3 regions of the Sphingobium phenoxybenzoativorans genome follow, and region 2 is predicted to be linked to each of the others. Evidence: riboswitches for the same ligand, from Rfam matches in the RefSeq annotation. Region 2 holds a riboswitch; each other region holds the start of a gene.
The links. Region 2 has a riboswitch for cobalamin ahead of KFK14_RS08335 (TonB-dependent receptor plug domain-containing protein). Riboswitches for the same ligand answer to the same signal wherever they lie in the genome.
Positions count from the first base shown of each region.

Region 1: linked by a shared signal. The riboswitch ahead of cobW (cobalamin biosynthesis protein CobW) and the one ahead of KFK14_RS08335 (TonB-dependent receptor plug domain-containing protein) in region 2 are both predicted to bind cobalamin.
Region 3: linked by a shared signal. The riboswitch ahead of KFK14_RS09665 (TonB-dependent receptor) and the one ahead of KFK14_RS08335 (TonB-dependent receptor plug domain-containing protein) in region 2 are both predicted to bind cobalamin.

Region 1 covers NZ_CP073910.1:1,991,153-2,001,604, forward strand. The annotation lists gene KFK14_RS09670 (HoxN/HupN/NixA family nickel/cobalt transporter) at 1-715, shown strand, start outside; gene KFK14_RS09675 (hypothetical protein) at 687-1,226, shown strand; cobalamin riboswitch at 1,256-1,482, shown strand; gene cobW (cobalamin biosynthesis protein CobW) at 1,664-2,716, shown strand; gene cobN (cobaltochelatase subunit CobN) at 2,726-6,019, shown strand; gene KFK14_RS09690 (cobalamin biosynthesis protein CobG) at 6,016-7,146, shown strand; gene KFK14_RS09695 (precorrin-8X methylmutase) at 7,146-7,775, shown strand; gene cobI (precorrin-2 C(20)-methyltransferase) at 7,772-8,509, shown strand; gene cobJ (precorrin-3B C(17)-methyltransferase) at 8,521-9,279, shown strand; gene KFK14_RS09710 (cobalt-precorrin-6A reductase) at 9,246-10,007, opposite strand; gene KFK14_RS09715 (bifunctional cobalt-precorrin-7 (C(5))-methyltransferase/cobalt-precorrin-6B (C(15))-methyltransferase) at 10,006-10,452, shown strand, end outside.
Region 2 covers NZ_CP073910.1:1,723,622-1,734,073, reverse strand. The annotation lists gene KFK14_RS08385 (hydrolase) at 1-428, shown strand, start outside; gene KFK14_RS08380 (arginine N-succinyltransferase) at 425-1,441, shown strand; gene KFK14_RS08375 (N-succinylarginine dihydrolase) at 1,441-2,697, shown strand; gene KFK14_RS08370 (hypothetical protein) at 2,779-3,000, shown strand; gene KFK14_RS08365 (hypothetical protein) at 3,005-3,250, opposite strand; gene KFK14_RS08360 (glutathione binding-like protein) at 3,320-4,036, opposite strand; gene KFK14_RS08355 (hypothetical protein) at 4,158-4,622, opposite strand; gene KFK14_RS08350 (enoyl-CoA hydratase) at 4,843-5,577, shown strand; gene KFK14_RS08345 (PepSY domain-containing protein) at 5,648-5,929, shown strand; gene KFK14_RS08340 (peptidylprolyl isomerase) at 5,967-6,599, shown strand; cobalamin riboswitch at 6,662-6,853, shown strand; gene KFK14_RS08335 (TonB-dependent receptor plug domain-containing protein) at 6,998-8,944, shown strand; gene KFK14_RS08330 (hypothetical protein) at 8,944-9,510, shown strand; gene KFK14_RS08325 (DUF1636 domain-containing protein) at 9,568-9,978, shown strand; gene cobT (nicotinate-nucleotide--dimethylbenzimidazole phosphoribosyltransferase) at 9,975-10,452, shown strand, end outside.
Region 3 covers NZ_CP073910.1:1,980,664-1,991,115, forward strand. The annotation lists gene nirB (nitrite reductase large subunit NirB) at 1-1,081, opposite strand, end outside; partial or broken gene KFK14_RS09640 (IS110 family RNA-guided transposase) at 1,019-2,315, shown strand; partial or broken gene KFK14_RS09645 (FAD-dependent oxidoreductase) at 2,525-2,743, opposite strand; gene KFK14_RS09650 (MFS transporter) at 2,743-3,966, opposite strand; gene KFK14_RS09655 (bifunctional protein-serine/threonine kinase/phosphatase) at 4,071-5,774, shown strand; gene KFK14_RS09660 (ABC transporter substrate-binding protein) at 6,139-7,413, opposite strand; cobalamin riboswitch at 7,647-7,880, shown strand; gene KFK14_RS09665 (TonB-dependent receptor) at 8,100-10,085, shown strand; gene KFK14_RS09670 (HoxN/HupN/NixA family nickel/cobalt transporter) at 10,158-10,452, shown strand, end outside.

The DNA of each region.
Region 1 (10,452 bases), 270 kb from region 2:
GTCAGGGTTTGGCGCCTTCAAGGAAATCGGCGGCGTGGTTGCAACCGTGATTTCCGCGATTTTCCTGTTCACGATCGCCGGCATGAACCTTGTTATCTTGCGCTCCGTCTGGCGGACTTTTGCCCATGTTCGCGCGGGCGGCCACTATGTTGACGACGATCTTGATCTGCTATTGGGTGGGCGCGGGCTGCTCTCCAGGCTATTCAGGCCGATGTTCCGCCTGGTGAACAAGAGCTGGCATATGGCCCCGCTGGGTTTTCTGTTCGGGCTTGGGTTCGATACCGCAACCGAAGTCGCCATTCTGGGCATGTCGGCCAGTCAGGCTGCCGATGGCCTGTCGATCGGCACGATTCTGGTCCTGCCCGCCCTGTTCGCCGTCGGCATGGCCTTGATCGATACGGTGGACGGCGTGGTGATGCTGGGCGCTTATGAATGGGCCTTCGTGAAGCCGATCCGCAAGCTCTATTACAATATCACCATCACCCTGATCTCGGCCATCGTGGCGATTGTCATTGGCGGAATCGAAACGCTGGCCCTGATCGGTGACAAGCTGGGCCTTGAGGGTGCGCCATGGCGGGTCGCCGTTGAACTGGGCGAAAATTTCAATGGCCTGGGCTTCGCCATCATCGGACTTTTCGTGTTCTGTTGGCTGGCGAGTTTCGCGATCTACCGCTGGAAGCGTTTCGATGAAATCGAGGTCTCGGTCGTTGCCTGACCGGTCCCGTGTCGATCGTTGTGTCTTGCTCCGGCACGACGACAAGTCCTGCACCGTCTCAATCGATCTTGATGTCCGTATGCCGCTCGGACTTCGTGTGCATCGCGGTGAGCGTGACGCCGCGATCCGGATGCTGATGGCGCGTTCGACCGGAACATTCGTAAAATCCAGCCGAAGCTGTGTCTTTGAGCCAGACTCGATACAGTCTGCGGAGGATCTCGTCGATGCCATACGGAAACGGCTTTTCGGGATAGCGTGCAAGCCTGTCAGCCAACGGCAGGTCGAGGATATTCTCGGTATCACGTCCCGCGAGCGGATACGGTGGGGCAAGGACGGCCGCCTGCCCCGATCGGGGACGTGCCGGATCAGAAAAGGCGCAACAGAGATATCGCTCTGGACCTATCCCTGCGATGCGATCGAACGGCTGGCCGCCAACCTAGGCGAGATACAGGGGTGGCGCGAAGCAGATAGTGTGACAACAGCAATTGGCTTGGCTTCCATCTTCGTCTAGGGCGATCATCGAAGGACTGGTTGATTCCATCCTTCGATGATCGCGCCGGTGCCCCGCAAGGGGCTTAATCGGGAATGCGGTGCGGGAGCTTGCTCCCAAATCCGTGGCTGTCCCTGCAACTGTAAGCGGATAGCGCGATGCACATGCTCCTGAAGTCAGGAGCAGCCACTGGACGGCGCATTGCGCCAAGTCTGGGAAGGCGTGCATCAAGCTGTGACCCGCGAGCCAGGAGACCTGCCGGCGCACCGGTCGCTCTTGCCTGATCCAGGGGATGGTCACGGCACGGTAACTCTCCGTCTGAGCGACGAAGCTGTGTGGCTGGGGCTGCACGGCCGTGTGGTAACGGGTGCTTCATCGCGCCCGCCCGTCGCCGCGCGCCGACCGGACTTGTCCGGCAAGCCCCGCCGTGTCTCGCTCTGGCGCGCGGAGAAGTTGCCATGCCAGACCTGTCCAAGGTCTCCCTGTCAAAGGTGCCGGTCACGATCATTACGGGCTTTCTGGGCGCAGGGAAAACCACGCTCATCAGCCATCTGATCCGCAATGCCGGTGGGCGCAGGCTGGCGGTGGTGGTCAACGAATTCGGCACGCTGGGGGTGGATGGCGACATTCTGCAATCCTGCGCCATTCCCGATTGCCCGGCGGAAAACATCGTCGAACTGGCCAATGGATGCATCTGCTGCACCGTGGCGGACGATTTCATCCCGACGGTGGAAAAGCTGCTGGCGCTTGATCCGCGCCCCGATCACATCCTGATCGAGACATCGGGTCTGGCGCTGCCCAAGCCGTTGCTCAAGGCGTTCGACTGGCCTGCGATCCGCAGCCGGATCACCGTGGACGGCGTACTGGCGCTGGCCGATGCCGAGGCGGTTGCGGCAGGGCGGTTTGCGCCCGATGTGGCAGCGCTGGATATTCAGCGCGCCGCCGATCCGAGCATCGACCATGAAACACCGCTGTCGGAGGTGTTCGAAGATCAACTCGCCTGCGCCGATATGGTTCTGCTCACCAAGGTCGATCTGGCCGGACCCAAGGGCGTCGCCGCCGCGCGCGCCATCATCGCGGCTGAGGCGCCGCGCCCTGTGCCGGTTATCGAACTCACCGAAGGCGTGGTCGATCCGCGGGTGATCCTGGGCCTTGGCGCCGCAGCCGAGGACGACATTGCAGCCCGCCCATCGCACCATGACGGTAATGACGACCACGAGCATGATGATTTCGACAGCACCGTCATCGCATGGGGCGAGATCGCCGATCCGGCGGCCCTTGTCGCGCGGATCGAAACGCTGGCCAGCGATCACAATATCCTGCGGGTGAAGGGCTATGCCGCCGTTGCCGGCAAGCCCATGCGGTTGCTGGTGCAGGCGGTGGGCGCGCGGGTGCGTCATCAGTACGACCGCCCGTGGCGCTCTGACGAGACGCGGCGCACCACGCTCGTCGCCATTGCCGAGCATGATCATATCGATGCCGACGCCATTCGCGCGGTGCTGCTGGGGTAGGCGCACGCCATGCACGTCATCTTCCGCGAAACCCATGGGATGGAGGAAACCGCCGTCCCGCAGGATCTGGGGCAAGAGCCTGCGGACCTGGTGGTCCTGTCCTTTTCGGACAGCGACCTGGGGGCCTTTGCGGCGGCATGGCATATGGCCCGCGCGGCCGATGCGGCATTTCCGTCCTTAAGGATCGCCAATCTGGCCGCGCTTATGCATCCGCTATCGGTCGATACTTATGTCGAGCGGACGCTGTTCCGCGCGAAGGCGATCCTGATTCGGCTCATCGGCGGTACGCCCTATTGGAGTTACGGGCTGCAACAGGTCGAGGCTTTGGCTCGCTCGCGCGGCATCGCGCTGGCCGTGCTGCCCGGCGACGGCTGGGAAGACGCGCGGCTGGATGCGGCTTCGACCGTCCCGGTGTCCGCATTGCGAGAACTTGCGCAGTTGTGTGATGCGGGGGGCGCAGGGGCGGCGCATGCGGCGCTTGCCGGATTGGCACGGCTGGCAGGACTGACCGATACGCCTGCCCAAGGTTGCGAGCCTTTGGCTGTGGCGGGAGGTTGGCATCCCGACCATGGCGTGGTCGATCCCGATGCCTTCGCGCACAATCCCGGACGGCCCCTGGTCCTGATCATATTCTATCGCTCTTATCTGACCGCGCACGATCTGGACCCGTTTGCCGCCCTCCATGCCGTATTCGAGCGGCGCGGCTTTGACGCGTTGTCGATTTTCGTTCCCTCGCTGAAAGCTCCGCAGGTACGCGATCAGGTGGACCAGTGGGTGCGCGGCCTTGGCCCGGCGGCGATCATCAACGCCACCGCCTTTTCCGCGCGCGGCGAGGACGGCTCTACCTCGCTCGATGGCGCGGGCGTTCCGGTGTTTCAACTGGCGCTCGCTACGTCCGGCCGCGCGGCCTGGGCGACGACATCGCGCGGGCTGTCCCCGGCAGACCTCGCCATGCATGTCGTTCTGCCGGAGATTGACGGGCGGGTCTTTGCGGGAGTCGCCAGCTTCAAGGAGGCGGGGACGCGCGATCCCGACCTTGCATTCGCCCGCAACGTCCATCGCGCCGATCCCGACCGGGTCGAGGCGATCGCTGCGCGGGTGGCGGGCTGGATCGCCCTCGCCCAAAGGCCGGTTGCCGAGCGGCGCGTTGCTCTGGTCCTGTCGACCTATCCCGGCAAGGTATACCAGATGGCCCATGCCGTAGGGCTGGATGCGCTCGCCTCAGCCGAGGCGATCCTGGCCGACCTGGCGCAAGCGGGATATGCCACGGCGGCCCAGACCGATCTGGCGATGCGCCTTGAAAGTGGGCATCTGCAATGGCCGCTGGCCGAGTATCGCAAGGCGTTGACGGCACTGCCCGACGCCTTGCGCGCTGATCTTTCCGCCGTGTGGGGCGAGCCGGAAGCCGATGTGGCAGTCGTCGATGGCGCGTTCTGTTTTGCCGCGCTGGCTGTCGGCAACGCGCTGGTCGCCTTGCAGCCCGAACGCGGTGGCAGCACCAGTCGCGACGAGGACTATCACGATCTCTCCCGCTGTCCGCGCCATGGCTATGTCGCCTTCTATCTCTGGCTCCGCGCAAGGGCTGTGGACGCACTGGTCCATATCGGCGCGCATGGCACGCTGGAGTGGTTGCCGGGCAAGTCTGTTGCCCTTTCGGATACTTGCTGGCCCGAGGCGCTGACCGGCGCGATGCCGGTGATTTATCCGTTCATCGTCAACGATCCCGGAGAGGCGGCACAGGCCAAGCGGCGCATCGGTGCGGTTACCATCGGACACGTTCCGCCGCCGCTGGCGCAAACCGAAAGCGGCGCGGGGCTGGCCCGGATCGAGGCGCTGCTGGATGAATTCTCCAATGCCGACGGGCTCGACCCGGCCCGCCGCGACCGCCTGCAAGCAGCCATCCGGGAGGAAGCGCGAACGCTGGGGCTTGAGGCCGAGCTGGGCCTTGATAGCGCGGCCACTCTGGTCGAGGCGATCACCCGGATCGACCGCTTCGTTTGCGACGTCAAGGAAAGCCAGTTCGGCGACGGCCTGCACGTGTTCGGGTGCGGCGATCAGGGCGCAGCCGAGCGGGCCGGATTGCTGGCGGCGCTGGACGGACGACGCGTTCCTCCCGGTCCCTCCGGCTCCCCCTTTCGCGGGCGAAGCGATGTGCTGCCAACCGGGCGCAACCTTTATGCGATAGACCCGCGCGTGGTGCCCTCGCGCGCCGCCCATGCGCAAGGCGTGACACTGGCAGAGGAACTGATCCGGCGGCATTTGCAGGATCATGGCGATTATCCGCGTGGGCTGGTGGTCGATCTGTGGGGATCGGCCACGATGCGCACGGCGGGCGAGGAATTCGTCATGGCGCTGCACCTGCTCGGCGCAAAACCGGTGTGGGACATGACATCCGAACGGGTAACGGGTGTCGAGATCCTGCCGCTGGCGCTGCTAGATCGCCCGCGCATTGACGTGACCCTGCGGGTTTCCGGACTGTTCCGTGATGCCTTCCCGGCGTTGCCCATGCTGTTTGGCCAGGCGGTGCGCGCGCTGTGTTTGCGGGATGAACCAGCGGACTGGAACCCGTTTGCGGGGCAGGCAGCGGCCCCGCGTGTCTATGGCCCGGCTCCGGGCCGCTATGGACTGGGTCTCGGCGATGCGGCCGAGGTCTATACCGATGCGGCCCGGCGCGCTGCCGGAGAGGCGTGGCTGGCGGCATCGGACCATGCGTTCGACGCGACCTGCGATGCGACCGGGGCCGTCCCTGATCCAGACGGCCTGCGTCGGCGCGTTGAAGGTGCAGACGCCTTTGTCCATCTTCAGGACTTGCCCGAAACCGACTTGTTGCTGGCCGCCGACTATGTCGCACACGAGGCAGGCTTTGCCGCTGCCAAGGCGCTATCGGGCGGGGTGTCGGCGCTCTATCATCTCGACAATCGCGACCCGCTGAATCCGGTCGCGCGCAGCCTGACCGAAGAAATCGCCCGCGTCGTCCGCGCCCGTGCCGCGCATCCGGGCTGGATCGCAGGCATGATGCGGCATGGTTTTCGCGGAGGCGCGGAGCTGGCCGCGACGCTGGATCATATGGGCGCTTTTGCCCATCTTTCGGGCAGCGTGCCGCCGCATCTGTTCGACCTCTATCACGATGCGACGTTGGGCCAGGCCGATGTTCGCGCCTTTCTTGAGCGCGAAAACCCCGGCGCGCTGGCGGCGATGGAAGCCCGCTTCGCCGCGCTCCATGCCGCCGGGCTGTGGCAGACCCGGCGCAATTCCATCATCGCCAGCCTGCCCATCTCGGTCGGTCTTGAGGACAGGGCATGAGCAGCTTTGCGGTGAAGGGCTGGTGCCCCGATGCGTGGCACCCGATGATGGCAGGCGACGGGTTGCTGGTGCGGGTCAAGCCCCGGCTTGGCTGGCTGACCCGCGCGCAAGTGCTGGGCCTGTGCGATGCCGCCGTGTTGCATGGCAATGGCCTGATCGACATCACCGCCCGCGCCAATCTCCAGCTTCGCGGGATGCGCGAAACCGGCTGGCAGGCGCTGCTCGACCGGTTGCTGGCGCTCGATTTGGTGGACGGCGACCCCGTCATCGAACAGCGGCGCAACATTCTGGTCGCGCCGGATTGGCGCGCCGGCGATGACAGCCACCGCATTGCGGGCGAATTGCTGGACCGGCTGGGTGAACTACCCGATCTGCCGGACAAGGTGGGCTTTGCCATCGATGCGGGTCAGGCCTGCGTCCTGCGTGGCGAGGTTGGAGATTTCCGCATTGAACGCGGCGGAGATGGCAGCTTGATCCTGCGCGCCTACGGCTATCGGGGCGGTGTTGCGGTTGCTGCGGGTCAGGAAGTGGACGCCCTGATCGCGCTGGCCCATTGGTTTGTGGCAACCGGCGGCGCGGATGCGGGGCGCATGGCCCGGCACACGGTTGCCTTGCCCGAATGGGCCTGTGGCGACATTCGGCCTGCGCCGTCGGCTGCCCGCGTCGTGCCGGGCATCCATGATCTGGGCTGGGCTTATGGCCTGCCGTTCGGCCGGATTGAGGCGCCGATACTGGCTGGTGTGATGGAGGCATCGTCTGCCGGAGCGGTGATGATCACCCCGTGGCGGGTGCTGGTCGTGGAAGGCGCGCCTGCCATGCAGGTGGATGGCCTGATCACCGACCCTGCCGATCCGCTGCTGCATGTCGATGCCTGCCCGGGCGTGCCCTGCTGCCCTCAGGCCTCGGTCGAAACCCGCGATCTTGCCCGCCGCCTTGCCCCGCATGTCGCCGGACGGCTGCATGTTTCGGGCTGTGCCAAGGGCTGTGCCCGCCCGCGCGCAGCCGATGTCACGCTGACGGGCCGCGATGGACTGTTCGATCTTTCCCTGAACGCGCGCGCCGGAGGGCCTGCGATTCGCTCCGCGCTTGGCCCGGCCGACACTCTTGCCCATTTCGGAACCTCCTGATGCCTCATGTCTATGAAACCGATGGCGCTGCCATCTATCGCCAGTCCTTCGCAATGATTCGCGCCGAAGCCGATCTGCTGCGCTTTTCAGCCGATGAGGAACAGGTGGCGGTGCGCATGATCCATGCCGCCGGGATGGTGGATCTTGCCGCGCATATCCGCTTTTCATCCGGCTTTGCGAGTGTTGCGCGGGCAGCGCTGGCCGCTGGCGCGCCGGTGCTGTGCGATGCACGGATGGTGTCCGAGGGGATCACCCGCGCACGGCTGCCCGCCGCCAATCCGATCATCTGTACGCTGAATGCGCCGCAAGTGCCGGACATGGCGCGGGCCATGGGCAACACCCGTTCCGCCGCCGCGCTGGAACTGTGGCGACCGCATCTGGCAGGCGCGGTAGTGGCCATCGGCAACGCGCCGACCGCGCTGTTCCATCTGCTGAATATGCTGGAAGATCCCGATTGCCCGCGCCCGGCGGCGATCATCGGCTGTCCGGTGGGCTTTGTCGGCGCAGCCGAATCCAAGGCCGCGTTGTGGGCCGCGCCGCCGGTGCCGTGCTGCATCGTCGATGGGCGGCTGGGCGGCAGCGCGATCACGGTGGCCGCGATCAACGCTCTCGCGAGTCGCGCCGAATGAGTGTGACCATAGCTTGCGGAACGATCCACGGCGTCGGGCTTGGTCCCGGCGCGGCCGATCTGCTGAGCGTGCGCGCCGACCGTCTGGTGCGCGGGGCGCGCCACGTTGCCTATTTCCGCAAGGCCGGGCGGCCGGGACGGGCGCGGCGGATTGTCGATGGCATGCTGCGCGCCGACGTGATCGAAATCCCGATGGAATATCCGGTGACCACCGAAATTCCGCTGTCCGACCCGCGCTACAACGACTGTCTTTCCGCCTTCTATGCCGAATGCACGCAGCGGCTGCTCGTACTGGCACAGGCGGGCGAGGATGTGGTTGTGCTGTGTGAGGGCGATCCGTTCTTCTACGGCTCGTTCATGCATCTTCATGGCCGTTTGGCAGGCTTGGTCCCGGTGACGGTGGTGCCGGGCATCACCGGCATGGCCGGGGCATGGAACGCGACTGACATTCCCATCACCTGGGGCGACGACGTACTGACGGTAGCCATGGCAACCCTGCCCGAGGACGAACTGGCCCGGCGCATCCGCGATACTGATGCGCTGGTGGTGATGAAGATCGGGCGCAACCTGCCCAAATTGCGCCGCGCGGTGGCGGCGGCCGGGCGCGAGGACGCCGCCTGGCTGGTCGAACATGCCGCCATGCCCGGCCAGCGCGTCACGCGGTTGATCGAGGCGACCAGCGTCACACCCTATTTCTCGATCCTGCTGATTCATGGACAGGGAAGGCGGCCATGAGTGCCGGGGCCATGAGCGGCTGGCTGGCCATCGCCGGTCTGGGGCCGGGGGATGAGGCGCTGATTACGCCCGAAGTCACCGCTGCTCTGGCCGGGGCGAGCGATGTTATCGGCTATATTCCCTATGTCGCCCGCATCGCCCCCCGCGCGGGGCTGACGCTGCACCCGTCCGACAACCGGGTGGAGCTGGATCGCGCGGCCCATGCGCTGGAGCTGGCGGCGCAGGGCCGGCGCGTGGTGGTGGTGTCGTCTGGCGATCCGGGCGTGTTCGCGATGGCCGCTGCCGTGTTCGAGGCGCTGGAGGCTGGCCCGGCCCATTGGCGCAATCTCGACATTCGGGTGCTGCCCGGCATCACCGCCATGCTGGCCGCCAGCGCGCGGGCGGGGGCGCCGCTGGGGCATGACTTTTGCGCCATTAACCTGTCGGACAATCTCAAACCCTGGCCGCTGATCGAAAAGCGGCTGCGATTGGCGGCGGAAGCAGATTTCGCCATGGCCTTTTACAACCCGAGGTCGAAGGCCCGGCCCGAAGGGTTCAAGCGCGTGCTGGAACTGCTGCGCGAGGTGTGCGGCCCTGATCGCCCGATCCTGTTCGCCCGTGCGGTTTCGACGCCTGACGAGCAATTGCGGATCGTACCGCTGGCTGAGGCGCGCGCGGACATGGCCGATATGCGCACGATGGTGATCGTCGGATCAAGCATGACGCGGATCATCGATGGGCCCGCGCGCCCGATCCTTTACACCCCCCGGTCGGTCACGGTTTCAGCATGATGACCCAACCAGGAAAGCACATCTTGGGTATCATAAACCTCGGCCCGGTTGGGAATGGCGGGACGGTCAATCATCAGGATCGGCAAGCCCAGATTGCGCGCCGCGATCAGCTTGGCATTGGCGCCGCTGCCGCCCGCATTCTTGCAAACCACCAGATCGATGGCGTGGGTCTGCAACAATGCGCTGTCTCCAGCGGCAGTGAACGGCCCGCGATCAACGATCAGGGTGTGATGGGGCAAGCCCGGCGGCTGTTCCGGCGCGTCCACGAAACGCAGCAGATAGTGGTGCTGTGGCTGGGCGGCGAAGGCTTCCACATGCATTCGTCCCAACGCCAGCATGACGCGGCGGGCTGGCCCGGCCAGCGCGGCGACCGCGCCGTCGATGTCCGTAACGTGGGTCCAGCGGTCACCAGCGACCGGCTCCCACGCACGACGGGTCAACGCCACATGAGGCACCCCGGCCAGACGGGCCGCCTCCACCGCATGACGGCTCATCGTCGCGGCGAAGGGGTGGGTGGCATCGACCAGATGAGTCACGCGATGGTGGCGCAGATAATCGGCCAGCCCCGCAACTCCGCCGAACCCGCCAACCCGCACCGGAACCGGCTGAGCACGGGGGTTTGCGGTCCGTCCGGCATAGCTGAGCGTCGCCGCAATGCCGCGCTTCGCGAGCAATCGGGCAAGCGCGCTGGCCTCGGTTGTGCCGCCCAGCAGGAGGACATTGGGCATGGTTGAGTCCTCTCCTGAAGCGTGGTTGACGATCATCGGCATCGGTGAGGACGGGCCGGATGGCCTGTCCGCCGCTGGCCGCGCGGCGCTGGCGCAGGCTGAACTGGTCATGGGACCGGCCCGGCATCTTGCGCTGCTGCCCGCGATTAGCTGCCCGGTGATGGAATGGCCAGTGCCGTTTGCCGACGGTATTGCCCTTTTGATGCAACATCGCGGACGGCGCGTGGTGATGCTGGCGTCGGGCGATCCGTTCTGGTTCGGCGCGGGAACTAGCGTAACCCGCCACCTCGAACCGGGCGAATGGGTGGCGATCCCCGCGCCCTCCACGTTCACGCTGGCCACCGCGCGGTTGGGCTGGCCGCTTGAGGATGTGGCCTGCCTTGGCCTGCACGCTGCCCCGTTAGAGCGACTTAAGCCCCACTTGGCGCCGGGGCAGCGCGTGATT
Region 2 (10,452 bases):
ATGTCGTGCCCGCCCATGCCGTATTGCGGGTCAATTTCCGGCCTAGAACGCCGGAAGATGAAACCGCCGCCGGCGCGCTGCTGGACAAGGTGATCGCCGATGTCGCGCGGGAGCATGATGTGCATATCCACCGGCATGGCGGCTTTGGCCGCCCGCCCAAGCCGATCGACGCAGGCGCCGCCCGCCTGTTCGGCCTGGTCAAGCAGTGCGGCGCTGACCTCGGCCTGCCGATTTCCTGGCGCGACACCGGCGGCGTGTGCGACGGGAACAATATCGCGGCGTGCGGCGTCCCCGTGGTCGACACGATGGGCGCGCGGGGCGGCAGCATCCACAGCGCCGAAGAATTTCTGATCGCTGACAGCCTGCCCGAAAAGGCGCAACTGTCGGCATTGACGATCATGCGGATTGCCGAAAGGGGAATGGTTTGACTTTCTTCATGCGCCCGGCCCGGCCGGACGACCTGCAGACCCTGTACGAAATGGCGAAGCTGACCGGCGGCGGGTTCACCAACCTGCCGCCCGACCGGACGTCGCTGTCCGCCAAGCTGGAGCGGACGGCCGAAGCGTTGTCCCGTACCGACGACAGCATGGAGGATGAACTGATCGTCCTGGTGCTGGAAAATAGCGAAACCGGCCAGGTGCGCGGCACCTGCCAGATATTCAGCAAGGTGGGGCAGAAATGGCCCTTCTATTCCTATCGCCTGGGCGTGCTGACCCAGCATAGCCGCGAACTGGCGCGGACATTCCGTGCGGAAATGCTCTCGCTGACCACCGATCTGGAAGGGTCGACGGAGGTTGGCGGCCTGTTCCTGCATCCGCGCGAACGGGCCGAGGGGCTTGGGCTTCTGCTGGCCCGTAGTCGCTATCTCTATATCCGCCAGCATCGCGCCCGTTTCGGCGAGAAGGTGATCGCCGAGTTGCGGGGTGTGATCGACGAGGCGGGCGGCTCCCCTTTCTGGGATGGCCTTGCGGGTCGCTTCTTCGGCATGAGTTTCCAGGAGGCGGACGAGTTCAATGCCATCAACGGCAATCAGTTCATCGCCGACCTGATGCCCAAGACGCCGATCTACACGGCGATGCTGACCGATCACGCCCGGTCGGTGATCGGCCTCCCCCATCCCAATGGCCGCGCCGCCATGCGGATGCTGGAGGCGGAGGGTTTCGCCAATGCAGGCTATATCGACATATTCGATGGCGGACCGACGATGGTGGGTCAGGTCGATGGGCTGCGCACCGTGTCGGAAGCCCGGGACGTGACCTTCTCCGGCACGCATGACAGCAGCGGCAAGAAGATGCTGGCCGCGCGCGGACGGCTGGCCAATTATCGCTGCGCCTATGCCTTCGTCGCAGAGCAGCCGGACGGAACGGTGAAGCTGGATGCTTCCGGCGCGAAACTGCTTGGCCTTGCCGAAGGCGACACGCTGACCCTGGCGGACCGGTGATGAGCGTCCGCGAAATCAATTTCGACGGTATCATCGGGCCAAGCCATAATTATGCGGGCCTCAGTCCCGGCAATCTGGCGTCCTCCCATAATGCTGGCGCTATCGCCTATCCCCGCGCCGCAGCGCTGCAGGGCATTGGCAAGATGCGGGCGAACATCGCGCTCGGTCTGACCCAGGGCATCTTCCTGCCCCAGCCGCGTCCCGATATTGCATGGCTGGAAAAGCTGGGCACGGACATAGAGCATGCCGAACCGCATATGCGGGCGGCGGCGATGTCCGCTTCCTCCATGTGGGCGGCGAATGCAGCGACAGTGTCGCCCGCCGCGGACACGGCCGATAGCCGATGCCACCTGACCGCCGCCAATCTGGTGACCATGCCCCACCGCAGCCATGAATGGCCGCACACCATCCGCCAGTTGCGCATCGCCTTTGCCGATGCCGGTCATTTTGCCGTTCACGACGCCGTGCCAGCCCCCTTTGGCGACGAGGGCGCGGCCAATCATATGCGGCTGTGCGATCATCATGGCGCGTCGGGGATCGAGGTGTTCGTCTATGGTAAGTCGGGCGGCCCCTTCCCAGCCCGTCAGCATATCGAGGCAAGCAAGGCCATCGCCCGCATCCACGGACTCAACCCGGAACGCACGCTTTTCGTCCAGCAATCGGAGGAAGCGATCGCGGCGGGCGCATTCCACAATGATGTCGTGGCGGTCGCCAACGAACGCATATTGTTCGCCCATGAGCAGGCTTTCGCGGACAAGGCGGCTTTCTTCGATGCGCTGCGGGCAAAGCTGCCCTCGGTCGAGATCGTCGAGGTTCCGGCGAGCGCGGTCAGCCTGGGCGACGCCATAGCCAGCTATCTGTTCAATGCGCAGCTCGTCACTTTGCCGGAGGGCGGGACCGCGCTGATCCTGCCTACGGAAGCGCAGGCCATCCCCTCCGTCTGGAACTGGCTAGAGGCGCATGTCGCGGGCAACGGGCCGATCCGCAGGCTGATCCCGGTCGATGTGCGGCAGTCGATGGCCAATGGCGGCGGTCCCGCCTGCCTGCGCCTGCGAGTCGTGGCCGATCCTGCGACAATCGATCCAAGATTCCTCGTAAATGACGGAAAACTCGATGCAATCGCTGCGGTGATAGAGGCGCACTGGCCGGAAGAAATCGCGGCGAAGGACCTGCAAAGCCCCGCTTTGATACGGCAGATTCAACAATCATGGTTAAGCCTTGTTGACCATTTGGGGCTTTCGCGCGACCTGTCGTGACGCGGCGCGAATGCCGTTCCCCGCGCTGGATGCGATACCCCTCTGGGTCCGCCGCCGGCACGGATGTCCTTCAGGATGACGATGCAACGGATCAAGCGCCTTTTCACGATCAAGACCAAGTTCGAGGCGTTTCTGATTATTTACGCCCTCGGTCTCGGCGCGGTCGAGCGCGGCATCGTCTATATGCAGCAATATCCCGGCTTTGGCGGGCAGCTCCTCGCATTGGCCTGCACCGGCGCCGTATTCATGGCCGGCGGCAAGGTGCTGGACGCCGTGACGTTGCAACGCGACGCTGAATATTGAGGCGTCAGCCCGTCGCGCGTTTGCGGATCAGATAGCGGTATACGCCGAACAGGTTGATCGCGAACAACACGAAATTCTGGGCCGTCAGCGCGCCTTCGCTATCCAGCATGCCGGATATGATCCACGCAATGCTGGAGAAAACGAACAGCACGAAGCCCCCGCCCGTTATCTTCCTGCCGCTGTCGAGCGACACCATGAAGGCCGCGACCATGCCACTAAGGGACGCGGACCATTTGAGGATTTCCAGCATGGGTGTCTCCGGGAGGATGCGCAGGCCCCGTCTAAACCGGCGCCCGCGCGTTTCGCTCCCGGAAATTCGTCACTCGGCCTTGGCGGTAACGACCGATGCGGTCTGCCCGAACAGGATTTTGCGCTCCTCCTCGCTGCGGATCGTGCTCTGGTTGGGGTTGATGCTTTCCACCAGGCCATAGGCGCGCACCGTTGCCGGACGGGCGGCAATGGCCTCGAACCAGCGTTTCAGATGCGGGAAGTCGTTCAGGTCCTGACCCTGATTGGCGTAGGGCACGATCCAGGGATAGCTTGCCATGTCGGCAATGCTATATTCATCCCCGGCAACGAAAGCGCGATCGGCGAGCCGCTTGTTGAGAACGCCGTACAGCCGGTTCGTCTCCTTCACATAGCGCTCAATGGCGTAGGGAATTTTCTCTGGCGCATATTGGCTGAAGTGATGATTCTGCCCCGCCATCGGGCCAAGGCCGCCCATCTGCCAGAACAGCCATTGCAGCACTTCCGCCCGGCCCTGCACGTCAGCAGGAATGAATTTCCCTGTTTTCTCTGCGAGATAAAGGAGGATTGCGCCGGACTCAAAGAGGGAAACCGGCGCACCGCCGCCCGCAGGATCATTGTCGACGATGGCGGGAATGCGGTTATTGGGCGCGATACTCAGAAATTCCGGGGTGAACTGCTCACCCTTCCCGATATTGACGCCATGCACCCGGTAAGGAAGGCCGGTTTCTTCCAGAAAGAGCGTAACCTTATGCCCGTTCGGCGTGGTCCAGTAGTAGAGATCGATCACGTCATGCCTCCTTTGCCGATATTCCCGTTGCGATTGAGAACGGGAATTGGGAGCAAGGCGCAGGATGTTCAACCAAATAAAATCGACCGGCGGCCTATTTTGTTTTGCGCGAGGCCATCCGTCAGCGGCTGCCCTGCACCGCGCTGGTCATGGCGGGCGCCATTTTCGGGCAGACGCTCTTGCGGACAGCATCGGCCATCGATGCGGCCGCGATCGGCTGCGGGTCCGGGTGCGCGGATTCCGCATCCCACAATATCGCGCCCTTGGGCGAAAAGCCCACGGTCGCCCGCACATCCGTTGTGCCCGCCATGCAATCAAACTGCTGCAGGCTGCGCGTGATGCGGGCTTTGGTGGATTTGTCTGAACTATGGTCTTTCGTCACCCAGACCACCGGCCGGAAATTATCCTTGTTCGCCATGTCTCCGGCGCGCACGAACCACACAACGCCGTTGGCGTCCTTGCCCACCAGGATCAGGGCCTTTTCCCATTCGGCATCGGCATGGGGCTGAACGGAGGGCGCTGGCGGTGCTGCCTGCGCGGACGGGGCGGCAGCGGCAAGGAGCAACAATGCGGACGAACCCACCATAACGTCCCCCAGAGAATGCCTGTCCCAGCCGGTCGGCCGGTGTCATGTGATGTCGCAAAATCCCGCGGCAACATTATGAAAAAGGCCGCCCCAGCGACTCGGATGATAGCATATTTCATTAACCTTAAAAACACGGGCGGCGGCAGTCCGCGACGCGGATGTGGCGGTCCGTTGCGCATGCGTCTAACTGCTTGAACAATACCGGAAAGGGGGCGTGGTCATGAGTTTGATCAAACTGGAGAAGCAGGATGGCATAGCCATCATGACGCTGAATGATCCTGAGCGGCGGAACATCCTGACCGTCCCTCTTTGCGAAGCCATTCTGGAAAAGCTCGCAGAAGCCGAGGCCGATGAGGGCATCCATGCCCTGATCGTCACCGGGGAAGGGTCCGCCTTTTGCGCGGGCGCGGATTTCGGCGACCTCCAGGCCGCATCGGAAGGCGACGATGCGGCGGTGACGATGGTCTACCGGTCCTTCATGGCAGTCGCCAACAGCATGTTGCCGACCATAGCGGCCGTGAACGGGCCAGCCGTCGGCGCGGGCTTCAACCTCGCCCTTGCCTGCGACATGCGGGTGGCCTGCCCGGAGGCGCGGTTCGACACACGCTTCCTGAAAATCGGACTGCATCCGGGCGGCGGCCATAGCTGGCTGCTGTTGCGCGCCGTAGGATGGTCGCAGGCATCGCGACTGCTTCTGGCGGGAAAAGCTGTGGACGGCGAAACCGCGCTGTCCATCGGTCTGGCGGACGTACTGAGCGAAGCGTCCGGCCTGCTGGAGACGGCCAAAACCCTTGCCGCGCCGATGGCGAAAACACCGCGCGAACTGCTGCTTCGCACCAAGGCGAGCCTGCGGCTGGCCGGCAGGAGCACGCATGACGAGACGTTCGCGCATGAAACTGCCGAGCAGGCGTGGTCGCTATCGCAACCTGCATTCCGGTCATTGCTGAAACGGTAACGCGTCACCTCCGGCGGAACGCAGGACCGGCTCCATCGGTTGAGAGGCTGTTCAACCATGGAGAAGGACAATGATCCGCCCGAATATCACCACAGCCGCCGGACTGACCCTGGTCGTCATCGGCCTGTGCACCACCAGCCCGGCCCTGGCCGACCGGGGACCCAGCAAGGAGGAAATGCAGGCGATCGCCGCGAAACTCACGGCCGAAGGCTTCAAAAGCTGGAACCGGGTCGAATTTGATGAGGATGGCCCGATCTGGAAAGTCGATGACGCTCGCGCCCTCAATGGCAAGACATATGATCTGCAACTCAGCCCCAATGGCTATGGCATTGTGAAGAAGGACGGCGATTGACCGCTGCAAGCGGGGATGTTCGGCGTTAAGAAGCGGCATGATGATGCAGAGACTCCTTGCCGCCGCCTTCCTCGCCCTTCTGCTTGCCAGCCCCCTGCCCGTCTTGGCGCAAAACGCGCAGCCTGATGCGGCACGTCCCGAAGCGGCCCTCATTCGGGTCGTCCTCCAGACAAGCGAAGGCGCGATTACGCTTGCGCTCGATCCCGTTCGGGCGCCAATCACCACCGCCAATTTCCTGAAATATGTGGACAGCAAGAAGCTGGACGGGATCACTTTCTACCGCGCGATGAAATTCAGTGCCGGAGAAGGTCTCATACAGGGCGGCGCGCGGGGAGACCCCGCCCGGCTGTTCCCTCCCATCGCGCATGAGCCGACCAGCCAAACGGGCATCAGTCATACCGCCGGCGTGATATCGATGGCGCGCTATGCGCCTGGGTCGGCGACATCGGATTTCTTCATCACCGCCAGTCCCATGCCCTCGCTCGACGCCAACCCGTCCGGCGAAGGGGATAATGCCGGTTTCGCCGCCTTCGGCCATGTCGTTGAAGGCATGGACGTCGTGCAGCGGATATTGGACGCGCCGACCTCTCCAACCGAAGGCGAAGGCGTCATGAAGGGCCAAATGCTGGAACCCAAGATCGCCATAGTGGCGGCGCGGCGGGCGAATTGACGCCTCCAACCAGCATTTGTGCGGCGCAACCGAAATGATTGACGGGTCTGCGCCTATCGCCTAATGGCCCCGCTGCGACAGGTTCCCCGGAGACGGGGATGAAAATGGGAACGGGGTTGAAGGCCCCGGCTGCCCCTGCAACTGTAAGCGGCGAGCCACCGGTTCACATGCCATTGGAACATTCGTTCCGAGAAGGCGAACCGGAACGGCGCTGACCCGTGAGCCAGGAGACCTGCCCGTCGCGGTCGTTCTTCGTGCGGACAGGGTGTGCCGGGCGGACGGGGGTCAACCCGCGTAACGACATGATCGGACCGCGCTTTCGCGGGGATGATGCCGTGCGCCCTTATGGTTCCTGCATCGCCCTGCTTTGGCGCGCGGACCATAGTCGGGGCACTATCATGTTGAAAACTCTTTCTCTTTTCTCCGTTCTTCTTTCGACCACCGCCTTCGCGCAGGATGCGCCATTGCCGGATGCCGCGTCGGATGCAGACGCAGGCTCGATCGTCGTTACCGCAACGCGGCTTGCGACGCCGCTGGATCAGGTTCCCGCGTCGATCACTGTGCTCGACAAGGCGGATATCGACCGCGCCCAGGACATGGGCGTGACGGAAATCCTGCTGCGGACGCCAGGCATCAGCATCTCCCGCAACGGCGGATATGGCACGGCGACATCGCTGCGCATCCGCGGCGCGGAAACTGACCAGACGGTGGTGGTGATCGACGGCGTGAAGCTCAACGATCCCTCCTCCACTGGCGGCGGCTATAACTTCGCCAATCTTCTGACCGGCGATATTTCGCGCATAGAGGTGCTGCGCGGCCCCCAGTCGACCCTGTGGGGCAGCCAGGCGATCGGCGGCGTGGTCAACATCGTGACGCCGCTTCCCGAAAAGGATCTCGAAGGCAGCTTTGACGTCGAGGCCGGTTCGCGTCAGACGGTCAGCGGCCGCGCGGCGCTCGGCGGCAAGACCGGTCCTGTGACATGGCGGATCGGCGGTCAGACCTTCACGACCGATGGCATATCCGCCATTGCGCCGGCGGCCGGCGGACAGGAAAAGGACGGCTACACCAACCGCAGCCTGACCGGCCGCGCGGAAATCGCGCTTGCCGAGGGCGTGTCGGTTGACCTGCGCTCCTATTATTCGCGCGGTCGCGTCAACATTGACGGCTTTGCCGGCGACACGCAGGAATATAGCCTCAGCCGCGATTTCGTCGGATATGCGGGGCTGAACGTGGCGCTGTTCGACGGACGGTTCAACAACCGTTTCGGCTTCGGCTATACCGACACCAACCGCGATAATTATGACCCCACCCGCGCACGCGCCAAGACGTTCGACGCGGCGGGCCGGAACCAGCGGCTGGAATATCAGGGCAGTTTCGCGATCAACGAGGGCTGGACCATCCTGTTCGGCGCGGAAAATGAGCGTTCGCGCTTCCGCAGCGTTTCGCCTCCCGCATCCCTGTCGGCGCCGATCCCCGAACCCGGCCGCGGCAAGGCGGAGATCACCAGCTTCTACGGAGAGGTGAAGGCTCAGCCCATTACCGGCCTGACGCTGACCGGCGGCGTGCGGCATGACGATCACAGCCGTTACGGCGGCCGGACGCTGTTCTCCGGCGGCGGCATCTGGGTTCTGCCGACCGGCACGGTGCTGCGCGCCAGCTATGGCGAGGGCTTCAAGGCGCCTTCGCTCTACCAACTGTTCTCGGAATATGGAAACACAGCTCTCAACCCGGAAAAGGCGCGTGGCTGGGAAGCTGGCGTCGAGCAGCGTTTGATGGATGGCGCCCTGAGCTTCGGCGCGGCCTATTTCGAGCGGACCTCGACTGACCAGATCATCTTCGCCAGTTGCGACTTCCCGTCCACCCTGCCGATCTGCTTCATTCCCGGCACGACGATCAGCCGCTTTGGCTATTATGACAATGTCGCCCGGGCAAAGGCGCACGGCATAGAGGCGCACGCGGCGCTGCGCCCGGTCGAGGGACTGACGATCGACGCCAATTATAGCTGGACCGTGGCGGAGGATCGCTCCACCGGAGCAAGCACGTTCGGCAACTGGCTGCCGCGCCGTCCGCGCGACACGGCGAACGGCTCGATCAGCTACGCCTGGCCGTTCGGCCTCACCACGGGTGCGGCGATCCGCTGGTCGGGCAAGAGCTATGACAATGCGTCGAACACCACCCGTCTGGACGACTACACGCTGGTCGATCTGCGGGCTGAATTTGCCGTGTCATCCACTTTCTCGCTGTTTGCGCGGGCCGAAAACCTGTTCGACGAGAAATATATGACCGCCAATCGCTATGGCACGCTGGGCCGCAGCATCTATGCCGGCATCAGGGGCCGCTTCTGATGTCCGCGAAGGAGATGACGGGAGTCCCGCAGCGCGGGGCTTCCACGCTCTGGATCATGCTGCTGACGGCGGCGAGCGCGGTGACGACGCTGGCGCTCGCCTGCGCAACGCCGTTCCCGGCTCTCGCGGCGCTGGCGGCGGTCCACATGCGCAGGCGTGACGGCGTGGCGCTGGTCCTCGCCGCCTGGCTGGCCAGTCAGGTGGTCGGCTTCTGCATCCATGACTATCCGCGCGATCTGGAGACGGCGGGCTGGGCCGTGGGCCTGGCCACCGCCGCTGTCGCTTCAGTGCTTGGGGCCTATGGCGCCATAGCGCGCACGGCACGGCTTCCGGCGTGGCTGAAGCTGGCTGCCGCCTATGTCAGCGCATTCATCGCGTTCAAACTGGCTGTGCTGGTCTGGGCGATATGGCTCGGCGGCGTGGAGATGGCGTTCGCGCCGGGTGTCGTCATGCGCCAGTTTGTGCGGGATGCCGCGATACTGGCGGGCCTGATGATGCTCTATCGCGCGATGACGGCGATAGGCGTGCCCGCCGTGACGTCGAGGACGCGGACGCGGGCAGCCTGAACAATAATCCCCCCGCGCGCTGGCGCGGGGGGACATTATCCGGCAGGAGGCGAAGCGATGCTGACGCAAGTGGATAATGTCCCGGCGGTGGTCGTGTGCAACACCTGCCGCCATAGCCGGGAAGCCCGCGAGGATTCCGAAGGGATTCGCGGCGGAGCCAGGCTGGCGGAGGCGTTGCGTTCGGCGCAGGCTTCCGACCCCGCCTATGCCGCGGTCGCCGTGCAGGAAATGCCCTGTCTTTTCGCCTGCTCGGAATTTTGCGCCGTCCATCTGCGCGCGCCTGGAAAGCTGGGCTATGTGCTTGGGCGCTTCACGCCGGACGCGGACTCGGCGCGGGCCATTCTCGACTATGCGGCGCATTATGCGGAAAGCCCGCACGGCCGCGTCCCCTTCGCCAAATGGCCCGAAGGCGTGAAGGGACATTTCATCGTCCGCACTCCACCCGAAGCGTTTGTGGCGACAGAATGAAACAGTTTCGATCCATTGCCGAATTTAACGCCGCCCTCCGCGATCTTCCCGGTCCGGACAGGCACGCCATTGCCTCGGCGCGCGCGCGGCAGGCGCAACTGACCAAGCCGGCCGGGTCGCTTGGCCGGTTGGAGGAGATCGCCATTTTCCTGGCGGGCTGGCAGGGGCGCGAACGCCCGGAAATCGCCAGGGCGCGTGCTGCGATATTCGCAGGCAATCACGGCGTCACCGTTCACGGCATCAGCGCCTTCCCATCCGAAGTGACTGTTCAGATGGTCCGCAATTTCCAGGCTGGGGGCGCAGCGATCAATGCTCTGGCGACCGCAGCCGGTCTGGAATTGCATGTCGAGGCGCTCGATCTCGATCAGCCGACAAGCGACTTCACTGCTGCGCCCGCGATGAGCGAAGCGGAATGCCTGTCCGCCCTGTCTCGGGGAGCCGCCGCCGTCGATCCCGGCCTTGACCTGCTGGCCG
Region 3 (10,452 bases), 260 kb from region 2:
CGATCACCCGCTTGTAGACGCCGCGCGTCGCATCGCGCAGCACGATGTCCTCGCAGCCTTCTCCGCCCGCGAAATCGCCGGCGGAGAACACATCGATGCCAGATACTTTGAGCTTGGTTGAAGTGACCGATCCGCGATAGGGATTGGGGGTTTCCAGCAGGCCATCGGCCAGGCTGCGGCACATGTCCCACAGCGGCGCGACCAGGCCATAGACCATGCCGTCATGCTCGACGCATTCGCCGACCGAGAGCACATCGGGATCGGAAGTGACCATGTGGTCGTCAACCAGAATGCCGCGATTGACCTCAAGTCCGGCCTCGCGTGCCAGCGCGGTCGCGGGGCGGATACCGACCGCCATGACTACGATCGAACAAGGGATTTCGCGCCCGTCCTTCAGACGCACACCCTCGACCTTGCCATTGCCATAGATTTCGCCGGTATCGGCGTGGGTCAGGATGGTCTGGCCGCGCCGCTCCAGTTCGCTCTTGAGCAGGTAGCCCGCCGCTTCATCCAGCTGGCGCTCCATCAGTGTTGGCATCAGGTGGATCACGGTCACCTTCATGCCGCGCAAGGCCAGACCATGCGCCGCTTCGAGGCCAAGCAAGCCGCCGCCGATCACCACGGCATCGCCGCCGCCCGCTTTTTCAGCAGCTTTGGCGGCATCGAGCATCCGGTCGACGTCATCCAGATCGCGGAAGGTGACCACGCCGGGCAGGTCCTTGCCCGGCACGGGGATGATGAACGGATCGGACCCCGTAGCGATCAGCAGCTTGTCATAGCTGACTTGCTTGCCCGACTTCGCGGTCACCACCTTGGCCGCGCGGTCAATCGCAGTCACCGGATCGCCGCTGACCAATTCGATGCCGTAGCACATTGGGAAGCTGCCTCTCGAAGGCAGCGCTCGCCTTGATGGAGACAAGGGCGCGTAGCGCCCGCAGGCTTCATCAAGGCGGTCATGACCGGTCATCAGGTCTCTAAAGTGAAGTTGTCGACTCAACACTTTGGAGGCAGACCGACCATGACCAAGCTCAGTTCTACACCCGCCGATGCCGTGCTGGTAGCCATCGATATGTCCAAGCACCGCCAGGAGGTCCTCATCGAACGCCCGGAGGGCGGGCGGCGACGGCGTATGACAGTGATGGCGACGAAGACCGATTACGACCGCCTTGCGTCCGTTCTGGCTGATATTGGCAGACCGATTGTCGTCGGCTTCGAGGCGACCGGTAACTATCACCGCACCTTGGCGCACCGCTTGCTCACAGCAGGTTTCGAGCTGCGCCTGATCTCGTCCGTAGCCTTGGCCCGGACCCGAGAGGCTCTACATAATGGCTGGGACAAGAACGACTCCAAGGACGCGCAGGTGATCCTGCATATGCTGCGGATTGGCGCCACCCAGCGCTACGTCGATCCGCTTGCCGCCGGGATTAACGATCTGCAGGAGATGTCGAAGACACACGAGGCCATCTCCAAAGCCAAGACCCAGACCTGGCACCGGATCCTGACCCATTACCTGCCGCTCTACTTCCCAGAGATCGAGCGCTTCGCCGGCAACAGCAGGTCTGATTGGTTTCTTGCCTTGCTCGAGCGGTTTCCGACGCCCGGGAGCATGACAGCGCTTGGCCAGGAAGCATTCACGCGCGAGGCGTGGTCACTGGTCGGTCGCAAGGTCTCCAAGGCTCGATTAATCAACGATATTTACGAGACCGCCTGCGCATCCGTCGCACTGCCGGTCGATGAGGATTCTGTGGCGATTGCCATGTTTCGCATGGTCATCGCGCAAGCGCGCAGTCTGATCCGCCAACGTGACGAGATCGAGCGAGCCGCCCATGCCATGCTCAGCGAGAACCGTGACTACCAGCTGCTTCGTATGATCCCTGGCATCGGCCCGATCAACGCGCTGACCATCCTCGCCGAGGCCGGGGACCTTCGACGGTTTGCCCACCATCGCCAGTTCCTCAAGTTCTGCGGGCTCGATCTGGCCACCTGCCAGTCCGGCACATTCCGCGGTCGGACCAAGCTTTCCAAGTATGGTAATGCTCGGTTGCGCCGCACTTTCTGGATGGCCGCACAAGTCGCCGCTCGCCAACGCGACAACAGCTTTCGCGATAAGCTGGGCCGATACATGGAAGGACACGCCAACGACCCCGATCGCCGCCGCAAGGCAATGACTGCACTCACCGCCAAGATGGCGCGCGTCGCGCACGCCGTCATCAAGACGGGAACCGAGTACCGCCCGTTCCTCGAACGGGCGGACACCAGATGGAAGGACCCCTCTCTGCTGTGCCGTGAGGGCGCAACTGCGACCCTGTAGATAATGTTCGGGCCTTCCATCTGGCATCCGCATCTCATTTTAAGGACGGTTAGGACCACGACCGATGCGGCCGCTGGATCCTGTGTTTGCTATGGCCGAGAGCGCATTCCTTGACGATGGAAGCCATCTGGATCAAAAAGACATTTGCGCCGGTCATGATCGGCGCAACGAGACCTGCTGGCCTTGTCCCACAGCTGCTTCCCGACCTAGGACGTTGTCGGCATACCAGGCGGCATCGTTGATGACGATGTCTTCAAATGCCTTTTCGCCTGCCAGCACTGGCGACAGCATGATGCGGTTGTAGTTCACCCGCGGTTCGGCGCCGAAGATGGTGATGGCATGGGCATCGGGCGCACGGGAGAGAATTTCCTCCACCGCGCGGCACCCAGCCATGCCGTTGCCGATGACGACGAGTTTCTGTTTCGATGACATCAGATGCGTACTCCCTGGATGGCGGCACCCCAGGTCGTGCGCCAGCGCTTTTTGACCGAGGTGAGGCCGGCAAGCGCGATCAGCGCCAGCGCGGCAAAGATGAGGAAACCGGACGAGGCGCTGCCTGTCCACTGCTTGGCAAGGCCGAGCGAGGAGGCGAGGTAGAACCCGCCAAGGCCGCCGCCAAAGCCGACGAGGCCGGTCATGATGCCGACCTGATGGCGAAAGCGCTGCGGCACCAGCTGAAACACCGCGCCGTTGCCGATGCCCAGCGTCGCCATCACCGCAAAGAACAGCGGGAACATCGCGGCAAAAGCGATTGGCGCAAAAGCGATGCCAACCAGCAATACGGAAGCGACCATGTAAACAATCGAAAGCGTGCGGATGCCACCGATGCGATCCGCCAGCGCGCCGCCGAACGGGCGCACCAGCGATCCGGCGAAAACGCAGGCCGCCGTCGCATAACCGGCCTGGATCGGGCTCATCGCCAGTTCGCCGGTGAACCACAGCGGCAGCGACCCGCCAAGGCCGACGAAACCGCCGAAGGTAACGCCGTAGAACAGCATGAACCACCATGCATCGCCTTCGCGCAGCATCCCGAAATAGCTGGCGACATATTCGCCCATCGACTTCGCCGGTGGCTGGTCCGGGCTGTCCTTGACCAGCACCATGTAGGCGATGAAGACGATGACCAGAGGAATGAGCGCGAGGCCCAGCACGTTGTTCCAGCCGAAGGCTTTGGCCAGCAGCGGTGCGAACAGCGCGGCGAACACCGTGCCCGAATTGCCCATGCCGGCGATACCCATGGCCTTGCCCTGATGCTCTGGCGGATACCAGCGTGAGGCGAGCGGCAAGGCGACGGCAAAGGCTGCGCCAGCGAAACCGAGCACCACGCCCACCGCAATCGTGCCATTCAGGCTGTTCACCCCGAAGAACCATGCCGCGAACAGCCCGGCGATTACCACGACCTGCCCGATTGCGCCGGTCACCTTCTGGCCGATGCGATCGACAAGGAAGCCGTTGACGAGGCGCAGCACTGCGCCCGCGAGTGTCGGCACCGCGACCATGAAACCCTTTTCGGCGGGGGTCAGGATCAGTTCCTTGGCGATGATCGGTGCCAAGGGGCCGAGCATGTTCCACACCATGAAGGCGATATCGAAATAGAGGAACGCCATGATCAGCGTCGGCCGATGGCCGGATTCCCAGAATGATTTCCCGCTCATGCGGCGCAGTTCCTTTCAGGAGCGATTAGGGCTTGACGAAGGGGCTTGCCCGAATGTCCTCTCGTGCGTGTGCGAGTACGCGCACAAGGGAAGGATCGGGATTGATGATACCGGAGGGACGACTGCTGGTGGCCGGGGGCCATTCGTCCCAGACGGGCGCAAGGCCTGAAAATCAGGATTTTGTCGGCATCTACACCGCCAGTGAACTGGAACGGATGCGCCGCGGCATGATCGCCGTGGTGGCCGATGGCGTGGGGGGCGGCATCGGCGGCGACCATCGGGGCGGCCGGATCGCCGCCGAACTGGCCGTGCGCGAAGCGATCGACGGGTTCTATTGCCAGCCGGATACCATCGGCGTCGCCGCTGCCGTCCAGCGAGTGATGGCACCCTTCAACCGCTGGCTCTGTGCCATGGGCCGCAGCGATACGATGGCCCATGCGGCAACCACGTTCACCGCCTGTGTGCTCAAGGGACGTAAGGGGCATGTCCTGCACGTCGGTGACAGCCGCGCATGGCATTTCCGCGACGGCCGGCTGACCCTGCTGACCGAGGATCACACCCGTTCGCATCCAGACCAGCGCCACATCCTTTACCGCGCGCTCGGTATCGAGGAGCGGCTGCGGCTCGATCACCACGAGATCGCCCTGGCCGAACATGATCGCATCCTGCTGACCAGCGACGGCGTGCATGGGACGCTTTCCGCCAGGCGCATCGAGAAACTGCTTGGCGCGCGCAATTCTGCCGAAGCGGATGCCATGGCCATCGTCGATGCGGCGCTTGCCGGGGGAAGCCAGGACAATGCGAGCGCTGTCGTTCTCGATGTCGTGTCGTTGCCGGGCGTCGGCCATGACAGCGTGGCCGGAGACATCGACAAGCTGCCCATCCTGCCGCCGCCCGAAACAGGGGGCAGCGTGGATGGCTTCAAGCTTGACCGGCTGCTGTCCGATGGACGCTACACCCGCCTGTTTCGTGCTGTTGATTCGGTGAGCGGACAGGTGGTTGTCGTCAAGTTCCCCAAGCCGGCCCTGCTGTCCGAAGGTGGCGCAAAACTGGCGTTCATGCGCGAAATTCTGGTCGGCAGCCGGATATCCAGCCCCTTCGTGGGGGGCGCGATCCCCGTGCCGCAGGACCGGCAGAGCCAGCTTTACGGCGTCCAGCCCTATTATGAAGGGCAAACATTGGAGCAGCGTCTGGGCAGCCAGGTCAGTCTGGAAGAGGGGCTGGCCATCGCCGTCCGCCTGACCCGCGCGGTTGCGGCCCTGCACAAGCTCGATATCATTCATCGCGACATCAAACCCGATAACGTCATCTTGACCCAGGATGGCGGACTGAAGCTGGTGGATCTGGGCGTCGCGCGGCTGCCCCGGATCGACGAATTCGCAGAGAACGAGATACCCGGAACGCCCAGTTATCTCGCTCCCGAGATGTTCACCGGCAATCGCGGCGATCAGCAGACAGATATGTTCGCGCTGGGGGTCACGCTGTGGCGCCTGTTCGCGGGCCGCTACCCCTACGGCGAGATCGAGCCGTTCACCCGCCCGCGTTTTCGCAAGCCCGATATGCCCAGCGTCCACCGCACGCAGCTTCCGGCCTGGCTCGACGCGGTGCTGATGCGATCGGTCTCTATCGAGCCGGAGGAACGCTATGGCGACGCTATCGAACTGCTGCGTGCTCTCGAGGGCGGCGCGGCTGTGGCAAGGGTCAAACAGAATTTCGTGCCCTTGATCGAGCGCAATCCCGCGCGCTTCTGGCAGATGGTTTCGTTGATGCTGCTGGCGGCGTTGATCGCGGCCCTGGCGATGCGGTAACGCGGCGCAAGGTAACCAAAGGATCGCGGCAACGCGAACCTCGTGCTTCTCTTGTCCAGACGCGTTTTCCAGCACTCAAGCCCACTCCCGGTTTCCCTGGCGAAACGCAAAAATCCGCGCGGCCCGGGAATCGCGTTCCCAGGCTGCGCGGCTTCGTTGCCTCGCCAGAATCTGCAATGTCCCTCGCGCCAGAATGGACGCGGCGGGTGTAACCAATGAGAGCGCCGTTGCTCTCAAGCTTGGCGCAACTGTCCAAATTGCACGCAGATTTCAAGTGAAATATTGCATTGCACAATTATTGGGCGCTTGCAGTAGTCGCTGCCCAATTTACAGGCAGCCATTCAGTTGTCGCAACTGGTCTCGATCATTTTTCCGACGCTTGGGTTGAATCGAGATAGTCCCGAAGCCGGTTCGGATCGAACAGTCTGCCATCAAAAAAGCGGTCGGCGCCAAGGATGAGCCGCCCCTGGGTTGTTCCAACCGCCATGGTTCCGGCGATTGCGCCTTCAAGCTTGGCACCAGCTCCCGGAAGTGCGGCATCGACAACGCGTAAAGCCCGCCGGTAGACATCGGGCCTGAAGACTCGTTGGGCGCTTTCGTAGGCTTCGGCATTTGGCTGGGCATGGCCGGCCAAACACATCTGCGCATAGAGCCAGGCAGCCTGGCTGGACCAGGGGAAATTGGCCGCCTCGCGGTGCTGGAACATGAAGTCCGGAACATGAACCGGCTCGCATCCTTTGGCGAAGAGTATCCTGTCGGTCATGGCTCGCCGAATTGCATCGGCTGCCGCACCGATATAATTTTCCCGGGCAAGAATGCCGACGATTTCGTCGGTTCGCTCATGATCGATAAAGGCAATTCCAGCACGATAAAGGGCGCGAACAAGCTGGTCAGTGATCTGCGGATTTTCGCTCATACGCTGTGTTGGCATGGCCAGCACCTTTTCAACGCCGCGACGCCAGATTTGCGATGTCATGACCGCGATTGTGCCGTGCCCGCGATCGACCGCAACACTGTTCCAAGGCTCTCCGACGCATATCCCGTCTACTTCACCCTGCCCAAGTGCGTCAGCGGCGAAAGGAGGAGATACGACGGTGATCTTAACGTCCCGGTCCGGGTCAATGCCGCAGCCTCGCAGCCAGTAGCGGAGCATGTAGTTGTGGCTGGAATGGCGATGCACCACGCCAAAGCGAAGGTGCGAACCCTGGTCTCGTCGTTCACGCGCGACTTCAGCCAGCTTCTTGCCGATCGCGGCCGCATCGCCGGGCTTGCCGGGATGAGTGATGCGATCAGCGATTTCAGGTCGCACTGTCACGGCATTTCCGTTCAGGCCGAGCACGAAGGGCACCGACAAAGGAGTAGCCGGGCGCCCGACACCGAGGGTGACGGCAATTGCCAGGGGAGCAATCAAATGCGCTGCGTCGGTATGCCCATAGACCAGCCTGTCGCAAACTGCCGCCCAACTGACATCCCGTACCAATTCGATATCGAGCCGTTCATCCTCCGCATAACCAAGTTCGCGGGCAAGGATCGGCAAGGCTGCATCGACCAGCGGAAGAAATCCGATTCGCAGTTTGTGAGCTATCAGTCCTCCTCCAACCCGGATGCGCCCGTAGGCCGGCCACGCTTGAAACCGGATTTACCAGCAGCAGGTCTATGACCAAAGCCGGAGCAGATGACAACAATTGCCAAATCGGCACCGAAACCTGGGCCAGCTGATGCCGGAGGCGACTGTCGCAAGCGAAATCCGCTGCTATACCTCTATCATTATCCCGACTGCCTCATCCGCGACAATGTGTTTTCAGGATGTCCTGCACGGCAATTGGATTCTTCACTCTTTTCCCCTATGCGAGCTGCGAAAGCGATTCTGTGGCTTTCATTGATCGCGCCGGTGCCCCCGAAAGGGGCTTAATCGGGAATGCGGTGCGGAAGCTTGCTTCCAAATCCGCGGCTGTCCCTGCAACTGTAAGCGGATAGCGCGATGCACATCGCTCCTCTTTGTAGGGGCAGCCACTGGGCCGGACGCTAAATCATGCGAGGCCTGGGAAGGCGTGCATCAAGCTTTGACCCGTGAGCCAGGAGACCTGCCGGCGTGTGGTCGCTCTTGCCTGGTCCAGGGGATGGCTGCGGCACGGTGAACTCCGTCTGAGCGACGAACGAGCGGCTGGGGCCGCATCGGAGACGTGCGTCGGCAGCCCGTGGCGTCCGGCCGCCGCGCGTGTCGCCCGTTCGCGCGGGTTTGCCCCGGCCACGTCGCAAGACGCCGGGGGACTATTTGTGATCAAGACCATCATGACCAGCGCGCTCGCGCTGACCTTTACCGCCATGCCTTGCTATGCCGAAACGGCAGCTTCCGAAGCCGATGCCGGTGAAATCGCCGATGAGGCCAGTAGCGAAATCGTAGTTTTTGGGCGCGGAGAAACCAAAATCGGTACGGCCCAGGCCGCAAGCGAGGGCAGCGTTAGCGGCGCCGATCTGCTGGTACGCCCTTTGCTGCGCGTGGCCGAACTGCTGGAAGCGGTTCCAGGCATGGTCGCGGCCCAGCATTCGGGCAGCGGTAAGGCGAACCAATATTTCCTGCGTGGTTTCAACCTCGACCATGGCTCGGATTTCACTACCTATATCGATGGGGTGCAGATGAACTTTCGCACCCATGGGCATGGCCATGGCTATCTCGATCTCAACGGTCTTATTCCTGAGATCGTCGCGCGCGAGGATTTCCGCAAGGGTCCATATCGCGCGGACGGCGGCGATTTCGCGCTGGCCGGCGCGGCCTATATGACCACGATTGACGGCTATGACCGGCCCTGGGTATCGGCCGAGGGCGGCTCCTACGGCTGGCGCCGCGCTGCGGCAGGCGGGACATTGCATGATCTGGGGGCGGGCGATCTTACGCTGGTCGCCCAGGCAAAAACCTACGACGGGCCGTGGCAGGAACCAGAGCGCCTGCGCCACTATTCGGGCTTTGCCAAATACCACTTGCCGATGGGCGCGGGTACGATCGAGGCGTCGCTTCACGGTTACCGGGCGACATGGCGGCCGACCGAGCAGATCCCTGAGCGGATCGTGGGAACTGCATTGTGCGCCGATGTATTTTGCTCGCCCGATCCCTCCGCACGGGGGGAGACAACGCGCCTGATCGGCAATGTTGCGGTCAAACAACCCACCTGGCACGCCAATGCCTATGCCCAATTTTACGACTGGTCGATGTTCTCCAACCCCACGTATACCGACCCGGATGGCACAGGTGCGCAGATCGATCAGTTTGATCGGCGCTGGGTGATGGGGCTGAACGCCCAAAAGCAATGGGACGTCAGTCCAGCGCTGACGCTGACCGTCGGGACCGAGAACCGCTATGACGCCATCGGCAATGTCGGCGTTGACAGGACGAGCAACCGCGCATTTCTGGCCTCGCTTGGGCACTACCGGGTCAAGGAGCTGTCATCCGCGCTTTATGGCGAGGCCAGTTGGAAGCCGTTGGCAGGGCTGCGGGTGATAACGGGCCTGCGCGGCGACCATTATCGCTACTCGGTTCGCGCGCGCGATGCCGTTGCCGCCGGGTTGGGCGAGGGCCGAGGCTCTGCCTCCCTGGTCTCACCCAAGGCGTCTTTCGCTTATGAGATCACGCCGCATCTGGAAGCCTATGCCAATTGGGGGCGCGGTTTTCATTCCAACGATGTGCGTGGCGCGGTGAATGTCGATACGCCGGTCCCGGTGCTGGTGCGCGGCACGGGCAAGGAATTGGGCGCGCGCGTGCAATTCAAGGGTGTCACGCTGACCACGACCTATTGGTGGCTGGATGTTGACAGTGAGTTGCGCTTCGTCGGGGATTCCAATGCTGTCGAGCCTTCCGGTGCCAGTCGGCGGCGCGGTTACGAGATTGTCGCATTCTGGCGACCGTTCCCCTGGCTGGCACTCGACGGGAATTACACCGCGAGCTACGCCCGCTATGAAAATGGCGATCATATTCCCAATGCCTTCGAGAACGCGGCATCGGCAGGTGCATCGCTGATTCTCGATCCTTGGGTCGCGAGCCTTCGGATGCGCCACCTCGGACCGTCTCCGCTGGTTGAGGATAATAGCCTGCGCGATCCGGGCAGCACTGTCGTCAACGCCCGGGCCGCATGGAAGGGAAAAAGGGTCGAGATCTACGGTGAGATGCTGAATCTTCTGGGGAGCCGCGAAAAGGACATTGCCTACTTCTACGAGTCCTACTTGCCCGCCTATGACCTCGGCGGCCCGGTGGAGGGACGGCTCAGCCGCGTGGTGGAGCCGCGAACCGTAAGAATTGGCGCGAAGGTAACTTTCTAGCCGCTCTTACTCTGCGCGGCGCTGAATCCGGCGCCGCGCTTCCTGTGTCCCCAAGCATCAGCCGAGATCGCCATGACCCAGATTGTAACACCGCCCGTCCTGTCGTTGCGCCGCCGGATCGGCATATTGTTCGCCGGTTTGATCGCGGCAAATATCGCCGTCTGGGTCTGGGCATTCAGCCTGTTCCATACGCAGCCATTGATGCTGGGCACCGCCTTGCTTGCCTGGGGACTGGGTCTGCGCCATGCGGTCGACGCCGATCATATTGCCGCCATCGACAATGTGACCCGCAAGCTGATGCAGGACGGGAAGCGGCCCATCGCCGTGGGATTCTGGTTTGCAATCGGGCATTCCGGAATCATTGCCA